DNA from 4 places in the Exiguobacterium sp. HSB13 genome. Region 1 is predicted to be linked to each of the others. Evidence: riboswitches for the same ligand, from Rfam matches in the RefSeq annotation. Region 1 holds a riboswitch; each other region holds the start of a gene.
What was found. Region 1 has a riboswitch for S-adenosylmethionine ahead of ACZGCQ_RS10455 (methionine ABC transporter ATP-binding protein). Riboswitches for the same ligand answer to the same signal wherever they lie in the genome.
Positions count from the first base shown of each region.

Region 1 (4,213 bases):
TGCGACTTGTTTGTCCGCATCTTTCGTTTGGACAGCGACGAGGTTACGGTATTGTTCGTCCATCGTCTCAAGCGCTAACGCATCGAGTAAGTCGAATTTCGCAGCAAGCGCGAAGTTCCCTGGAACAGCTGAGATATCGACACTTTCGACAGCACGTGGCAATTGAGCCGCTTCGAGTGGTTTGATGACGAGTTTCTTCGGATTCTTGACGATATCTTTCTCGGAAACGGTCAGTGGATCGACATCCGGCTTAAGTTCAATCCAGCCTTGTTCTGCCAAGAGGTTCAGTGCTCGTGCTTGGTTCGTCGGATCATTCGGCGTCGCGACTTCAGCACCGGTCTTGACGTCGTCGAGTGTCTTCGCTGTCTTGCTGTATAGTCCCATCGGTGCTGTCGGGACCGTGATGAGTCCTTTTAAATCGAGGTTCTTTTCTTTAGAAAACGTCTTGAGATAGATCGAGTGTTGGAACAAGTTGGCGTCGATGTTTCCGCTACCGAGGGCGATGTTCGGTTGGATGTAATCGCTGAACTCGACGATTTCGACTTTATAGCCTTTCTTTTCGAGTTGTGGCTGGATCGCTTGTTTGACCATGTCGCTATACGGACCACTCGTCGCACCAATCTTGATCGTCTTGTCTTTTTCATCAGCACTGCTGTCTCCACATCCCGCGAGGACTCCTGCACCGAGTAAGGCTGTTGCTAAAAAGGCATATCGTTTTTTCATGATTCCACTCTCCCTTTGTATGTATGATTAGCGTTTATCTGTTTTTCGCGCCAGTTGATTGCCAAGTGCTTGAATACTTTGAACGATAACGATGAGCACGACGATCGTCACGATCATGATGAGATTATCGTAGCGATAGTAACCGAAACGGATCGCGAGGTCACCAACACCACCGCCGCCGACGATACCAGCCATCGCCGAGAAGCCGATCAGACTGATCGTCGTTAATGTGATGCCTTGAATGATGCCGGGAAGTGCTTCCGGTAAAAGGACGCTGACGATGATTCGTAATGGTTTCGCCCCGCACGCTTCCGCTGCTTCAATCAAACCGGGCGGAATCTCACGTAGTGATGTTTCGACGAGTCGCGCGAGAAACGGAATCGCTGCGACACTGAGGCTGACGGATGCTGCCGTCGGACCAATCGTATTGTCGAGCAAGAACTTCGTTAACGGAATGAGGGCAACTAGCAAGATGATGAACGGTAGCGACCGGACGATGTTGACGACGAAATCAAGAACACGTCGGACGGCAAGGTTTTGAAAAAATAATCCGCGGTCGGTGACGAACAAGAGAATCCCGAGCGGAATCCCGACGACCAATGCGAAGGCGAGTGAAATTCCGACCATCCATGCTGTCTCGCCGAGTGCCTTCAAGAGCTCAGGTAACATCGTTTGAATACGATCAAGCCACATCCTGAATCACCTCGAGTGCGTGAAGTTCCGTCGCGAGCCAGTCGAGGGCAGGTGCGATTTGATCGGAGGATCCCGTCAAGCTGACAATCAGGACACCGAAGGCGACGTCTTGAATGTAGTCGACCTTGCCGTGCAAGATGCTGACCGAGATATCGTAACGGCGGATTGCTTCTGATAACGTGCTCTCGCCGGTCTTCTCGCCTGTGAACTGCAAGCGGATGATTTTTCCCGGTGTCGCTTGTAAGATGCGTTCCGGTAGCTCGATTTGTAACGCCGTGTCGACATAATGTTGCGTCACCGGATGTTTGGCTTGGCTGAACAAGTCATAGGTAGAGGCGACTTCGACGACTTCCCCTTGCGACATGACGGCGACACGATGACAAATCTGTTTGACGACATCAATCTCATGCGTGATGAGGACGATCGTCAATCCGAGTCGTTCATTCAAATCTTTTAACAAATCAAGAATCTGAAGCGTCGTGACCGGGTCAAGAGCTGATGTCGCTTCATCACATAACAAGACGGTCGGATTGTTTGCGAGTGCCCGGGCAATCCCGACGCGCTGTTTCTGCCCACCGCTTAATTGACTCGGGAAGTTCGTCTCAAATCCTTCAAGTCCGACGAGCGAGACGAGTTCGCGAATGCGCTCCGGGAAATCTGCTCGTTTGACGCCAGCAGCCTTGAGTGCAAAAGCGATGTTATCCGCAACATTGCGCGACTGGATCAATTGGAAATGCTGAAAGATCATTCCTGTCCGTAAGCGAAGTTGACGCAAATCTGCTTTTGACATCCCGCCGAGCGAGACACCGTCGACCTTGACGGTTCCTTGTGTCGGGTGCTCGAGCCCGTTGATCAGGCGAAGCAATGTACTTTTACCGGCACCGGACTCACCGATGATCCCGAAGATTTCTCCTTTTTGGATCGTCAAATCGACATCCCGTAATGCAAAAATCGGGGTCCGGTCTCGAACGAACCGTTTTGTAATGTGTTTGAATTCAATCATCCGCTCATCTCCTCATACAAAAAAAAGTCGCTTTTTCCTAGTAGCAGAGCAACCAGAAAAAAGCGACGAAAGTGTAAGATTTCGTAACTTATCTCTCAGAATGAAAATCATTCTGTAGGATGTGGCACCGTTCCTGATAGGTGGTTGCCGGACGTCGTTGGGCCTAATCCCTCGGTCGCTCTCGATAAGTAGTTATGCTGTTGGGATTTACTTTAACGGAAATGATTCCCATCTGTCAAATGTTTTTTCAGAATTATTCCGCAACAGGTGTCCGGAACAGGTTAAGCGTTCCGATTCGATTGACGGCTTCTTCCAATCGTTCGACGTCAGCAATCAAGCTGATCCGGACATAGCCTTCACCGTATTCGCCGAAGAATGATCCAGGGGTCACGGCGACGTGTGCTTCGTCAAGCAGGTGATCGGTGAAGCTTTGCGACGTGTAACCTTCAGGAACAGGAAGCCAGACGAAGAAGGAACCGCCCGGACGTGGTCCACTCCAACCGATCGCATCAAGTTTTGCGAACAATGCATCACGTCGTGTTTCATACAAGCTACTTAACTCACGGACACATGTCTGGTCACTCGTCAGAGCGACGGTCGCAGCGTGTTGAATCGGTGTGAAGGCACTGACGTAAAGATGTTCCTGATACGTCTCGATGCTTGAGATGACGGACGGATTTCCGATGGCGAAGGCAATCCGGAAGCCTGACATGTTGAAGCGTTTTGAGAGTGAGAATAGCTCGATCCCGACGTCTTTTGCACCTTCCGTTTGCAGGAAGCTTCGCGTCGGACCATCGAAACTGATGCCACCGTATGCTAAGTCATGGACGACACAGATATCATGAGCATCAGCGAAAGCAACGGTCTGTTCGAAGGCTTCTGCCGTCGCCGTAGCGCCTGTCGGATTACTCGGGTAGTTGAGGAACAACATCCGGGCACGCTCGACATCCGTCGTATCAAGTAAGTCGTAATCGGGTAAGAAACCGTTTTTCTCGAGCAACGGAAGCGTAATCGGGAATGCGCCAGCAAGTGCGGCGCCAGACAGGTAATCCGGGTATCCTGGATCGGGGACGATGACCCCTTCTCCAGGGTTGACGATCGTCTGCGGTAAGGCGACGATTCCGGCTTTACTACCGAGGAGAATCGCGACTTCCGTTGCCGGATCGATCGTGACGCCGAATTCAGTCGCATAAAAGCTGGCGACGGCTTGTTTTAGAAAATCATGGCCACGAAACGGTGGATATTGAAGGTTCGTTGGCTCGTCGATGGCTTGTTTTAACGCATCGAGAATATGTACGGGCGTCGTTTGATCGGGTGTTCCTTGACCAAGTGTGATGACATCGTGTCCGGCAGCTTTTACAGCACCGATTCGGTTTGCGAGCTCAGCGAAAACGGGAGCAGGAAGCCGATCAATGGCGATGGATGGAGCGAAATGTTTCATGGATGAATGCCTCCTTCGTGGTATTGTCGTCAAGGATAACGAATATTCAGTCAAAAGAAAAGAACTTTTTCGAAATTCAAAAAAATTGTCGGATAAACAGGTACAGATAAGTGGAGCGGGAATAAAGAGTAGGGAGAGGAGTGAGGAGATGAAGCGAGCTAACTGGAAAGAGGCAGTCGTCTATCAAGTCTACTGGCGTAGCTTTAAAGATTCGAACGGGGATGGGATTGGTGATTTGCGAGGTGTCATCGACAAGCTTGATTACATCGCTTCACTAGGTGTCGATGTCGTCTGGTTGAATCCATGTTATCGTTCGCCGGACGTCGATAACGGTTATGATATTGCCGATTATT
Region 1 is NZ_JBUZOM010000001.1:1,979,744-1,983,956, reverse strand. It holds gene ACZGCQ_RS10465 (MetQ/NlpA family ABC transporter substrate-binding protein) at 1-723, opposite strand, end outside; gene ACZGCQ_RS10460 (methionine ABC transporter permease) at 751-1,416, opposite strand; gene ACZGCQ_RS10455 (methionine ABC transporter ATP-binding protein) at 1,406-2,419, opposite strand; SAM riboswitch class I at 2,505-2,610, opposite strand; gene ACZGCQ_RS10450 (aminotransferase class I/II-fold pyridoxal phosphate-dependent enzyme) at 2,673-3,860, opposite strand; gene ACZGCQ_RS10445 (glycoside hydrolase family 13 protein) at 4,009-4,213, shown strand, end outside.

Region 2 (4,213 bases), 200 kb from region 1:
CTTCTTCTTCAGTGTACAGGAAATAGGGGACGGTTGGAATGAAAGGACAAAAATTCTAGGGAAAGAAAAAATGAATTTTGATTTCCGGAAGTCAACCCTTTTTCTCGATACCGTTTCGAGCTATACTCGTTAAAGTGACTATTTTTAGAGGACGGTGTCGGACGATGATGCATGTAATAAATCAGTACGGCTGGATCGAAGTAATTTGTGGCAGTATGTTTTCCGGGAAATCGGAAGAGTTGATTCGTCGTGTCAGACGGGCGCAGTACGGCAAACTGCCCGTTCAAGTATTCAAGCCGGCAATCGACGACCGGTACCATGAAGAGCATGTCGTCTCTCATATCGGCAACTCCGTCGTGGCGATTCCGATGGCGACGAGTCGTGATCTCTACGCAGCAGTAGCGGAGGAAACACAAATCGTTGGAATCGATGAAGTTCAATTCTTTGATGATGAGATCGTACAAGTCATCGAAGCACTTGCACAAGACGGAAAACGTGTCATTTGTGCGGGTCTTGATCAAGATTTCCGGGCAGAGCCATTCGGCAAGATGCCGGAATTACTGGCGCGCGCAGAATTCGTAACGAAGCTGCAAGCCATCTGTCTTTCGTGTGGTGATCCGGCTTCCCGGACACAACGGTTGATTGATGGAAAACCAGCGAACTACGATGATCCGATCATCCTAGTCGGCGCTTCAGAGTCGTATGAGCCACGGTGCCGCCATTGTCATGAGGTGCCTGGAAAACCGAAGCCGCTCCAATCGGTGCAGCATCAAGAAAGATAAATAAAAAGACGAGCCGATGATGGTCGTCCTTTGATCTCACAGCTATTCGCTTCTACTTGGAAACGAATAGCTGTTTTTTTTATTATCCTGTTTCCTGTGAGAATCGGCTTGAGCGTTCGATGAAGCGGATCGTCTCACGAACGATCAAATCCTGATCATGATCAAGGGTTGCGACGTGATACGAGTTGAGTAAACAGTAGCTGCGTTTATCATTCGTTCCGATATGTTGATGCAGATAATCCGAGCTCGACGGTGGAACAACGTGATCGGTCGCTGAGTAAAGAATCAATGTCGGAAGAAGGATCGATCCAAGGCGTCCTTTCGTCTCATCCATCAGACGGACGAGTTCGAACGCACAACGGCTCGGAACGAGATCATAGATGATTTCAAAAGCAGACCGCTTGATGTCCGGTGCCCCTTCCGGTAAATACTGTGGACCGTCCTCGAACGAAAGTGCTTCATAGGATGGAACGGAGAGTGCAGCATTGATCGTAATGATGCCGGCAAACGGAATCCTGTCAGCGGCGAGCGACAGTGCGAGCGTTGCTCCCATTGATTGACCGATGACGAAGACTTGGTCGCATGTTTCTTGTAAACGTTCATAGCCGTCTTGCAGGCTTTGCTTCCAACATCGAGCAGTCGATTGTTCGAACTCGCGGACGTTTGTTCCATGTCCACGTAAGCGCGGGGCATAGACGGTAAAACCTTCAGCGGCGAATGCCTCACCGACGTCCCGGACACTTTGTGGGGTCGCGTTAAAACCATGACAGATTAGAATACCAATCGGTCCACCTTGAAGATAAAACGCTTCGGCACCAGTCAATACAGGATAGTTCATCATTACTCTTTTTCCTCCATTCATGAAAAAAACTCGTCGACGTCACTGCTTGGACGCCCACGAGTTTTTCACCGTATCATCCAAAGCCGCGCTTTGCTGGTCGGAGCACCTTACAAATTGCAGGTTGCCGTGAAGTCATAGAGCCAGGTCTCTCGTTCACTCTTGATAAATATCATATTGGAATTGTCGGATTAATCATTGAAACGATGGTAGCACGTTCGAAAATGACTTGTCAAATCGTTCTTGACGAATCACGATTCGTTCATTAAGCTAATCCATAACTTGTCAATCAATCGATATGCGACAAATGGATTATTTTTGCAAAGTTGGTTGACTTTTAAAGGTTCGACCCGTAATGTAAAAATTAGTTTTACGACATAAGCAACAACGCAACACCACACATACGAATTTCATACCGCAATACTTATCCAGAGAGGTGGAGGGACTGGCCCTGCGAAACCTCGGCAACAGACTCATTATGAGCACTGTGCCAATTCCATCAGACAGATGTCTGAGAGATGAGTGGAGTGGATTCTGCCACTGTGCGGATCCAGGTCTCTTCTTGTTTCTCAAGAAGGGACCTTTTTTGTTGAATGAAGGGGGAAAACGGAATGATCGCATTTCATCAAGTCAAAAAAACGTACGTCACGAAGGATCAGACGATCGCAGCGCTCGACGGTGTCGACCTGACGATCGAAAAAGGCGAAATCTTTGGTGTCATCGGCTTTAGTGGTGCCGGAAAAAGTTCACTGCTCCGCTGTGTCAATCTGTTAGAACGACCAACATCAGGAACGGTGACGGTCGATGGGGAAGATTTAACGCAACTGTCTCCGAAAAAATTACGCCAAGCAAAACAACGGATTGGAATGATCTTTCAGCACTTCAATCTATTGAATGCGAACACAGTCTTTACGAATGTCGCAAAGCCACTCGTTCTCGCAGGCGTCAAGAAAGACGAGATTCGACGCCGGGTGACGGAGTTGCTCGAATTCGTTGATCTCGCGGACAAGGCGGATCATTATCCGGATCAATTGTCCGGTGGACAGAAACAGCGTGTTGGCATCGCCCGGGCACTGGCGACGCAACCTTCCGTCCTCTTATGTGACGAAGCGACATCAGCACTTGATCCCCAGACGACGCATCATATTCTCCAGTTATTAAAACGCATCAATGCCGAGTACGGGATCACGATTCTCTTGATCACCCACGAGATGGGCGTCATCCGGGAGATTTGCGACCGGGTCGCCGTCATTGAAGCTGGAAAGTTGATTGAGTCAGGAACGGTCTTCGACGTCTTTTCGAATCCAAAGACCGAGACGGCAAAAAACTTCGTCCGGTCCGTCATGCATGACGAAATTCCAGCATCGATTCGTCAGTTAATCGAGTCGCGAAATGCACATCCAATCTATAAGATTCATTTTCTCGGACATCACACGGGGCAGCCGCTCTTATCGCAAGTCGCGAAACGCTTCGATGTCGATGTCAACATCTTGCACGGGAGCATCACAGAGTTGCAGGATACGCCGTTCGGCACCTTACTCGTCGAGTTGATCGGTGAGCCGGCTGAAGTAAAACGAGCGTTACACTATATCGATCAGGCACAGGTGACAGTCGAGGAGGTGCTTGCCCATGCTAGTTAATTACAGTGATATCTGGACGGCATTTTTGCAGACGATGACGATGGTATCCGTCTCACTCTTATTCTCGACTTTGATTGGCTTACCACTCGGTATCCTACTTGTCGTCACGCGAAAAGGTGCATTGCTCGAGAACGTCCCGCTGTTCACGTTCTTCAACAGTATCGTCAATATTTTCCGCTCGATTCCGTTCATCATTTTACTCGTCGCGATCATTCCATTGACGCGCTTGATCGTCCAGACATCGATCGGAACCGAAGCCGCCATCGTCCCGCTCGTCTTTTACGCCGCACCGTACATGGCGCGTCTGATCGAGAGCTCGTTACTCGAAGTCGATAAAGGTGTTCTGGAAGCAGCAGAAGCGATGGGTGCGACACCGTTTCAAACGATTTTCCGCTTCCTCCTACCGGAAGCACTCGGTTCACTGATCCTGAACTTAACAATCGCGACGATCGGCTTGATCGGGGCGTCAGCGATGGCAGGTGCGATTGGAGGCGGTGGTCTCGGTGACTTAGCGATCACCTATGGTTATCAACGATTCGACACGAAAGTCATGATCATCACGGTCGGGATTCTCGTCATCTTAGTTCAAGGCTTACAGACGACAGGCAATATCGTCGCACGAAAAATCAGAAGACATTAATCAAGGGAGCGATTCAGCCATGAAAAAAGCAGTAGCAATTGGAGCAACACTAACGACGATTTTATTTGCCGGGTGCGCAGCATCAGGAGAAGACGAAAAGACGATCAAACTCGGTGTCAGCGGTTCGGATACCCAAGTTTGGGACTACGTCGCGAAAAAAGCAGAGAAGGAAGGCATCAAAATCGAGCTCGTCAAGTTCTCCGATTATGTCCAGCCGAACATGGCACTGGCTGAGGGCGAGATCGACGCCAATGCCTTCCAGACGATTTCCTACTTCAACGCCTTCAAGAAGGAACACAAGTTGAAGCTGTCA
Region 2 is NZ_JBUZOM010000001.1:2,181,806-2,186,018, reverse strand. It holds gene ACZGCQ_RS11375 (thymidine kinase) at 168-782, shown strand; gene ACZGCQ_RS11370 (alpha/beta hydrolase) at 865-1,623, opposite strand; SAM riboswitch class I at 1,691-1,792, opposite strand; SAM riboswitch class I at 2,042-2,145, shown strand; gene ACZGCQ_RS11365 (methionine ABC transporter ATP-binding protein) at 2,232-3,260, shown strand; gene ACZGCQ_RS11360 (methionine ABC transporter permease) at 3,250-3,900, shown strand; gene ACZGCQ_RS11355 (MetQ/NlpA family ABC transporter substrate-binding protein) at 3,920-4,213, shown strand, end outside.
Region 2: it holds a riboswitch for S-adenosylmethionine, as region 1 does, so the genes downstream of both, ACZGCQ_RS11365 (methionine ABC transporter ATP-binding protein) here and ACZGCQ_RS10455 (methionine ABC transporter ATP-binding protein) in region 1, are expected to answer to the same signal.

Region 3 (4,213 bases), 270 kb from region 1:
TGTAGACGTTGTAAGTAAATCTGATCGCCACCCATTTTCCGGCATACTTCAAGCGTCAACTTGACGTCTGCGAATTGATCGTCCGGTGCATAAAAACAAGCCAAGTTCACACGTGGCAGTTTTTTTCGTTCCTCGTCATGTACGACGATCTCTTCTTCGATTTCCCGGTACTGTGCATAGGTCAGTTCACCGATACGAACAGTATCTTCCGTACTTTGACCAAACGGCAACGTACCGAGTGGCGCATCAGGTCGGAAACGATCGAACGCACTTGCAAAGACTTGTTTGACGCCTCCGAGTTGTTTTGAAGGGTGCCAATCAAACAACGGTGAAATGAACGACAGACTGGCGACCGGTAATTCATATTCTTGCAACAGACGATTGACGACGAGTGCGCCCATGCTACAGGCGACGATATGAATCGGTAGCTTGCGTTTCCCGGCTTCACGTAATGCTTCTTTTAACAGTTGACCATGTTCTTCAAACGAGATGCGACGTGGTGCGTCGACGAGCAATACTTCATACTCTCGTTCGAGTACCCGAATCAAAGCTTCACTCGGACGGGCACGCAGTTGTAACGGATAGACTAATACGATGATTCCTGTTGGTTGTTCAACCACAAACTCACCTCTTCACTTCATACTTCCTTTTCACGATACCTTATTTCAAACGCAATCGAAACCGTCCCAAGACGGATTTCACGAGGCGACATGGCGAAGACGAATGACAGATTCTACTTGCCCAAAGACTTCTTCCGTCATCTCACTCAGTTCTTCAAAACCAAATGAGGTCAAGAACTGACGTGCTTTATAGTTACGTGCTTCCACGTAGACTTCGAGTGGGACGGCTCCTTGTCGTTCGAGTTCACGGATCAGACGTCGCCCGATACCATTTTGCTGATATTTCGGTAAGACGTACAGACGAACGATCTCCCACGTTCCCTCAACATCAACAGCATGAATGAAACCGACGATCTCCTCGTCGATGATTCCGACATAAAAATACTCTCCCCGTGCTTCTTCCGCCGTCCGGATCGCACGAACGACTTCTTCTTGCGGATACGCCTCCTGCACGAAATGCGCTTTCGAACGTTCGGAATAGATTTCTGCATACGTATCCAACCAAGATGTGACGGCAATGTCATGAATACGTCCTGCATCAGCTGGAATAGCTTCGCGTATTTCCATAATCGGAACCCCCCTTTATATTCATACGAATCGACTCATGTACTTTTACCCTCTTCTAGAAAAAACATTCGTTTCCTGCAAAGTTCCCCGTAAACAAAAAAAGTCCGAAAACCCGCGTAGGGTTCTCGGACTTTTTGATTATGCGAAACGTTTTGCTTGTTCTTCAAGAACTGCTGCTTTATCTGTTTGCTCCCATGGAAGCTCAACATCTGTACGACCGAAGTGACCGTATGCAGCTGTTTGACGATAGATCGGACGACGGAGATCAAGCATGTTGATGATTCCAGCCGGACGAAGATCGAAGTTTTCAGCAACCAATTCGACGAGTTGCGCTTCAGGAAGTTTTCCTGTACCGAATGTATCAACCGCGATTGATACTGGGTGCGCGACACCGATTGCGTACGCAAGTTGAACTTCTGCTTTGTCTGCAAGACCTGCAGCAACGAGGTTCTTCGCGACGTAACGTGCTGCGTATGCAGCTGAACGGTCGACTTTCGTTGGATCTTTACCTGAGAATGCTCCACCGCCGTGGCGTGCGTATCCACCATACGTATCAACGATGATCTTACGACCAGTCAATCCAGCATCTCCTTGTGGTCCGCCGATAACGAAACGACCAGTTGGGTTGATGAAGAATTTCGTTGCTGCGTCGATGTATTCAGCCGGGATGACCGGTGTGATGACGTGTTCTTTCAAGTCAGCTTGGATTTGCTCAAGCGTGACTTCTTCTGCGTGTTGTGTCGAGATGACGATTGTATCGACACGAACCGGCTCGTTGTTCTCGTTGTATTCGACCGTGACTTGTGTTTTTCCGTCCGGACGAAGGTAGTCGAGTTGACCGTTTTTACGCACTTCTGCCAAACGGCGTGCGAGACGGTGTGAAAGCGAGATTGGAAGTGGCATGAGTTCTGGTGTTTCTTTCGTTGCGTAACCGAACATGAGACCTTGGTCTCCTGCACCGATAGCATCGATTTCTGCATCAGACATGCTACCTTCACGTGCTTCAAGCGCTTGGTCGACACCAAGAGCGATGTCTGCTGATTGCTCATCGATTGATGTCAATACAGCACACGTGTCCGCGTCGAAACCGTATTTCGCGCGTGTGTAGCCAATTTCACGAATTGTCTCACGAACGACTTTTGGAATGTCGACGTAAGTTGATGTCGTGATCTCACCTGCAACGAGAACAAGACCTGTCGTGACAGAAGTTTCTGCCGCAACACGTGCGTTTGGATCCGCTGCGAGGATTGCATCAAGAATTGAATCCGAAATTTGGTCACAGATTTTATCTGGATGACCTTCAGTGACTGACTCCGACGTGAAAAGTCGGCGATTAAGGTTTGTCATGTATGACCCTCCCAAAAAAGAATTTGACGGTGTACTCATTTCCCCTAGTTGAGTGGGACGGTAAAATGAAAAAAACCTTTCCAAGTCCAAAAAATGGTCAGGGAAAGGTTGTGCGTTCTTCCTTTACCCTCTTATCGTTCGAAGTGTTTACTTCGCTTCAGGAGAGCACCTTTTCCCTCATTAATATGTGAATTAATGTAGGACGGTTGCCGGGTTTCTTCGGGCCTTGTTCCCTCCACCTGCTCAGAATAAGAGTATCCGTTACGAATTACATGATATAAAGTTGTACCTACTCTGTCAAGCAAGGTTTCAAATTCTAGTCGAAACTTTTTGAAAGAGATGTTAAACTGTTAATGCTGAAAGCGTTTCCAGATAAATAGAAATCAGCACCAGAAAATGATTGCTCTCTCTTTAGTATGTCATATATAATAAATGTGTCATACTAAATACAGTGAGCCAAAACCAACGTAGGGGAAAGGTGGGGTCAGGATGCCGATGACGGTCCTGAATATCGAAGAACTACTCAAGAAAGAGCATGTGTTCAAACAACTATCTGTTGCTGAACTTGTCGAACATGCGATTCGAAACGAAGAAGGTGTCCTTGCTGAGAACGGCGCATTATCTGTAGAAACGGGGAAATTTACAGGTCGTTCACCAAAAGATAAGTTCATCGTCCGTGATTCTTCCTGCGAGTCTCACATTGATTGGGGTCACGTTAACCAACCAATGGATGGAGACAAATTTGAACAATTGTTGCAAAAGGTTCTTCGTTACATGAACGAAGCCGATCAGCTCTACTACACAGAAGCTGCTGCTGGAGCAGATACGCACTTCACCCTTCCGGTCCGTGTGCTCACACAATACGCTTGGCATAACCTGTTTGCCAAACAACTTTTTTTACGCGAGTATCCTGAAGTGGCTGCCTTCGAACCGTTCACGGTCGTCTATGCGCCGCATTTCAAAGCAGATCCTGCCGTTGACGGAACGAACTCCGAGACGTTCATCGCGATGTCGTTCGAACACCGGATCGTCTTGATCGGTGGAACGGAATACGCGGGAGAAATCAAAAAATCAATCTTTTCCGTCATGAACTATCTCTTGCCACAAGAAAATGTCCTTTCGATGCACTGCTCGGCAAACGTCGGACACGAAGGCGACGTCGCCTTGTTCTTCGGTCTATCCGGTACTGGTAAGACCACCCTATCAGCAGACGATAGCCGTCAATTGATTGGTGACGACGAACATGGTTGGTCGCACGACGGTGTCTTTAACATCGAAGGTGGATGTTATGCAAAGACCGTTAACTTATCGCGTGAAAAAGAACCGCAAATCTTTGACGCGATCCGTTTCGGAACCGTCCTTGAAAACGTCATGCTCGACGAAGCCCGTCATCCTGATTACGATGACACATCATTGACGGAAAATACGCGTGCTGCTTATCCGATCACAGCGATTGATAACATCGCTGTTCCGTCACGTGCTGGTCATCCGAAGACGATCGTCTTCTTGACGGCTGATGCGTACGGTGTTTTGCCTCCGATCAGTAAATTGACGAAAGAACAAGCGATGTATCACTTCCTATCAGGATATACATCAAAACTCGCGGGAACAGAACGCGGTGTCACGGAACCGGAAGCAACGTTCTCGACATGCTTTGGTTCACCGTTCCTTCCACTAAT
Region 3 is NZ_JBUZOM010000001.1:1,714,111-1,718,323, forward strand. It holds gene ACZGCQ_RS09105 (alpha/beta hydrolase) at 1-620, opposite strand, end outside; gene ACZGCQ_RS09110 (GNAT family N-acetyltransferase) at 699-1,187, opposite strand; gene metK (methionine adenosyltransferase) at 1,326-2,534, opposite strand; SAM riboswitch class I at 2,663-2,789, opposite strand; gene pckA (phosphoenolpyruvate carboxykinase (ATP)) at 3,024-4,213, shown strand, end outside.
Region 3: it holds a riboswitch for S-adenosylmethionine, as region 1 does, so the genes downstream of both, metK (methionine adenosyltransferase) here and ACZGCQ_RS10455 (methionine ABC transporter ATP-binding protein) in region 1, are expected to answer to the same signal.

Region 4 (4,213 bases), on a different contig from region 1:
TTGCGGATGACCATGTACTCCGCCGCCGGCGTTGATGACGGAATCGATACCGAAGTCCTGTACGAGTTGAGCGACGAGTCCGGGATGAATACCGGCTGAAGGAACCGGGAAGATCGATTTCGTCTGACCGAGACGGGTCGCTTCGACCGTGATGCCACGAGCGACATCCTTTGGCAAAGCGACATTGCCGTAAGGAGACGGGAATAGCGTCAAGTCTGCTCCAGCAGCACGTGGTAATGTGCCAAGTAAGACAGGAGCTGCGACTCCGTGATTCGGGCTAGCGATCAACGCACCGCTATATGCCGGATGATTGAAGATCGGAACGTTGATCTCCGGATCACGTGCCAGTTCACGTAAGACGTCGAGTCCGTAAGTGAAGGTATTCAACAAGAAAGCAGTCGCTCCAGCATCAATCAACCGTTTGGCCTGATCCTTGAGCGTAAAGACGGGACCACTAAGTGTGATCGCATACAACGCGCGTTTACCAGTCTGGTGGAAGTGAGCATCGATGACCTCTCGTCCGATCCGTGCCCGATCAATCGTCGGTGTCAACGGATTGTCGTATAGGATCTCATCATCTTTGACAAGATCGATCCCACCAGCGAGTTGTCCTTCAAGTTGATCACGAAGGAATGATAGATCGCGTCCGATGACCCCTTTGAAGATACTCATTAACAACGGTCGATCTTCGACACCGATTAAGGAACGGACCCCTTCGATACCGAACTTCGCACCTGGAAAATCTGGTGTGAACGTGTCCGGTAACAGAAGTTCCGTTAATTTGATTTCACCGTCGAGTGAAAGTTTCCCGAAGACGGTCGTCAGAATCGCAGAAAAGTCGCGCGACACGTTATGTTCCGGATAACGAATCGTGATATATCCTTTTCCATCGCGCTCTTCCGTATGTACGACCTCCCCTTTGAACGAGGCGAGTTGTTGTTGCTCGAGATGATTCAGTTCCGTCCAAGAACCGACCGTCAAACCAAGCGCGAGTTGTTCAGCGCGTTGCTCGAGTCGATTGCGGGCAGTCAATTGATAAGTAGCAGTGATATAACCCATGTCTTTCCTCCTTCAACAAAAAAATGGTCTCTCGTCAGCGACAAGAGACCATGAATGATTCGAACGTGGACTCTTATCTGTCAGCTTTAGTAGCTGCAAGAATTAGCACCGTGCCAAAAGGTCGGTTGCTGCGACATCGTAGGGCTTGTCCCTCCGTCTGCTCTTGATAAGAATTGGATGAAATTGTGAAATCTAATTGCAATTTTTACATGAGAATCGTCACTTGTCAAACTATTTTTAGAAAATTTATTTTTTTGAAAATACTCTTTCTATAGATGGCATGAAAACGATATCGATTTCTGCTTGATTTCGATTTGACAGCGAGGAAGTCGATTGCGTAAGATTCAAATCAATATCACACACGACAACTACATACGACTCTTATCGCGAGTTGGCAGAGGGAATTGGCCCGATGACGCCGCAGCAACCGACCACTAGGCACGGTGCTACATCCAACAGACGTTTCGTCTGAGAGATAAGAGGACGCAGTGACTTTCCTGCGCCTCTTTTCGATGACGAAAAGAGGCGCTTTTTCGTGTATTACATTAGGGGGAAACTGAGATGACATACAAAGCATTCACAGAACAGGACGCGATTGAACGGGTCCGCTCATTAGGACTGATCGGCGACGGAGCCGTCGAAGCAGAAGAGATTGGCGATGGGAACCTTAACCTCGTCTTCCGAATTCGAGAAGGTGAACATCGATTGATTCTAAAACAAGCACTCCCGTACGCAAAAGTCGTCGGTGAGAGCTGGCCGTTATCGCTTGAGCGGGCGTGGATTGAGCAATCCGCACTCCGTGAATTCGCCCGGCATGCCGTGCCGTTCGTACCACGTGTTTTTCATGCTAGTCACGAAGAGGCGTATACGGTCATGGAAGATCTTTCACATCTGACGATCGTTCGGACTGGACTGCTCGCGGGTGAACAGTATCCGTTGCTTGCGGAACATATCGGTTCTTATCTCGCTCGGACTTTATTCCATACATCGGACTTTGCGCTTGGTCCGGTTGAAAAGAAACGTGTTGCCCGAACGTACTACAATCCAGATTTGTGCGATATCACAGAAAAACTGATCTTCACAGATCCGTTTCATGACGCGGAGACGAACGAGATTGAAGCCGGACTGGAGGAAGAAGTGGCACGTCTTTGGGCAGACGATGAGTTAAAACGCGAAGTCGCAAAACTCGAAGCGCTCTTCATCACGAAAGGGGATGCGTTGCTACACGGCGATCTACATACAGGAAGCATCTTCGCTTCGGCGACGGAAACGAAAGTCATCGATCCAGAATTCGCCTTCTATGGTCCATTCGGATTCGATGTCGGGCAATTCATCGCCCATCTTTTCTTCGCGGCATATCCAGATTACCCTACACGACGTGACGCAAGAATCAAGGACATCGATACGTTCTGGCTGACGTTTGCTTCAACGTTCCGTGCCTTATGGGAACGGGAAGCCGTCGAACCATTCCAGGCATCGGGACTTGTTGATGATGTACTGAGTACGATCTTACAGGATGCCCTTGGATTCGCCGGTTGCGAATTGATTCGGCGGACGATCGGTCTCGCACCAGTCGCTGATTTAGAATCAATCGATTCAACGACGGAACGCTTAGAGCGAAAACGTCACGCCCTCCGTCTAGGAGCAGCGTTAATCAAACGTCGGACAGAATGCCGGACATTTGATGATTTACGAAACTTTGACGTAACGGAGGAGTTAAGCCGATGAGTGCATTTGTTCAAAGTATCCGTTACGAAGACCGTGTCTTGACGATTCTTGATCAGACACGTCTACCGCAGGAAGAACACTATGAAGTCATTACTGATCTTGCGCAAGCAGTTGAGGCAATCAAACAATTGCGTGTCCGGGGCGCACCTGCGATCAGCCTATTCGGTGGATTCGTACTCGTTCAGGAAGCGTACCGGTTTGAAGCAGAACTGTCGATCTATAAGCAAGCTTTGCTTGAGACATCAGCGACGTTACTCGCGACACGACCGACGGCCGTCAACTTACGAAATGTCCTCGATCAATTGAATCCAATCATTCAAGACGGAACGTCGGTAGAAGAGATCCGTGAACGGTTGGAAAAACGGACGGTCGCCTTATACGACCAGGATGCGCAGACGTCACGTCAAATCGGGATTCATGCACTGGAATTGTTCCAGTCAGGCGACCGGATCCTAACGATTTGTAATGCTGGGTCGATTGCGACCGCTGCTTATGGAACGGCACTTGCGCCGTTCTACATCGCAAAAGAACGTGGCATCGAATTATCTGTTTTTGCGAGTGAGACGCGACCGTTACTGCAGGGAGCACGATTGACGACATGGGAGCTACAACGTGCCGGCATCGATGTCACGTTAATTACGGACAACATGGTCGCCCATACGCTGAAAGAAAAACAGATCGATGCGATCATCGTCGGTGCCGACCGGATTACACGAAACGGAGATACCGCGAATAAGATCGGGACGTTCCAATTGGCATTGCTCGCTCAAGCTTTTGGTATTCCGTTTTACGTCGCAGCACCGCTCTCGACGTTCGACTTCTCGCTCGTTTCCGGAGACGCGATCGAAATCGAAGAGCGTGATCCGCAAGAAGTGACGACTGTCCAAGGTGTCGCGACAGCACCAGCGGGAGTCGCCGTCTTCAACCCGGCGTTTGATGTCACACCACACACCTTAATCACAGGCATCATCACCGAACTTGGTGTCATCACTCAACCGAATGAAGAAACGATTGAACAATTAACAGGGCTTCAACCCCTCGGATAAGGAGATATGTCATGAAAAAACTAGCTTACGCAGTCCTAGCACCGGCACTGTTACTAGCGGCTTGTGCGAATGGAGAAGCCACGACGACAAAAGTCGTCAAGGATGTACCAAAAGGGGTTCAATCGGACGTCAAGATCGCTGTCATCCGCAACCTGGCATCGGACGACCATACGAAACAATTCCTTGATGGCGCACGAAGTGAAGGCGAAGCGCTTGGCTTTAAAGTCAGCACGTTCATTTCGGAAGGTAACGACGTCAAGTTCAAGGAGCTTGTCGCGCAAGCGATTCAGCAAGATTATGATGGGCTCATCATCTCGCATGGTAAGGAAGACTACGCCTATGACATGATCAAACCAGCGGTCGACAAAGGGCTGAAGGTC
Region 4 is NZ_JBUZOM010000002.1:320,426-324,638, forward strand. It holds gene ACZGCQ_RS13395 (2,3-diketo-5-methylthiopentyl-1-phosphate enolase) at 1-1,059, opposite strand, end outside; SAM riboswitch class I at 1,130-1,232, opposite strand; SAM riboswitch class I at 1,438-1,541, shown strand; gene mtnK (S-methyl-5-thioribose kinase) at 1,621-2,787, shown strand; gene mtnA (S-methyl-5-thioribose-1-phosphate isomerase) at 2,784-3,833, shown strand; gene ACZGCQ_RS13410 (sugar ABC transporter substrate-binding protein) at 3,845-4,213, shown strand, end outside.
Region 4: it holds a riboswitch for S-adenosylmethionine, as region 1 does, so the genes downstream of both, mtnK (S-methyl-5-thioribose kinase) here and ACZGCQ_RS10455 (methionine ABC transporter ATP-binding protein) in region 1, are expected to answer to the same signal.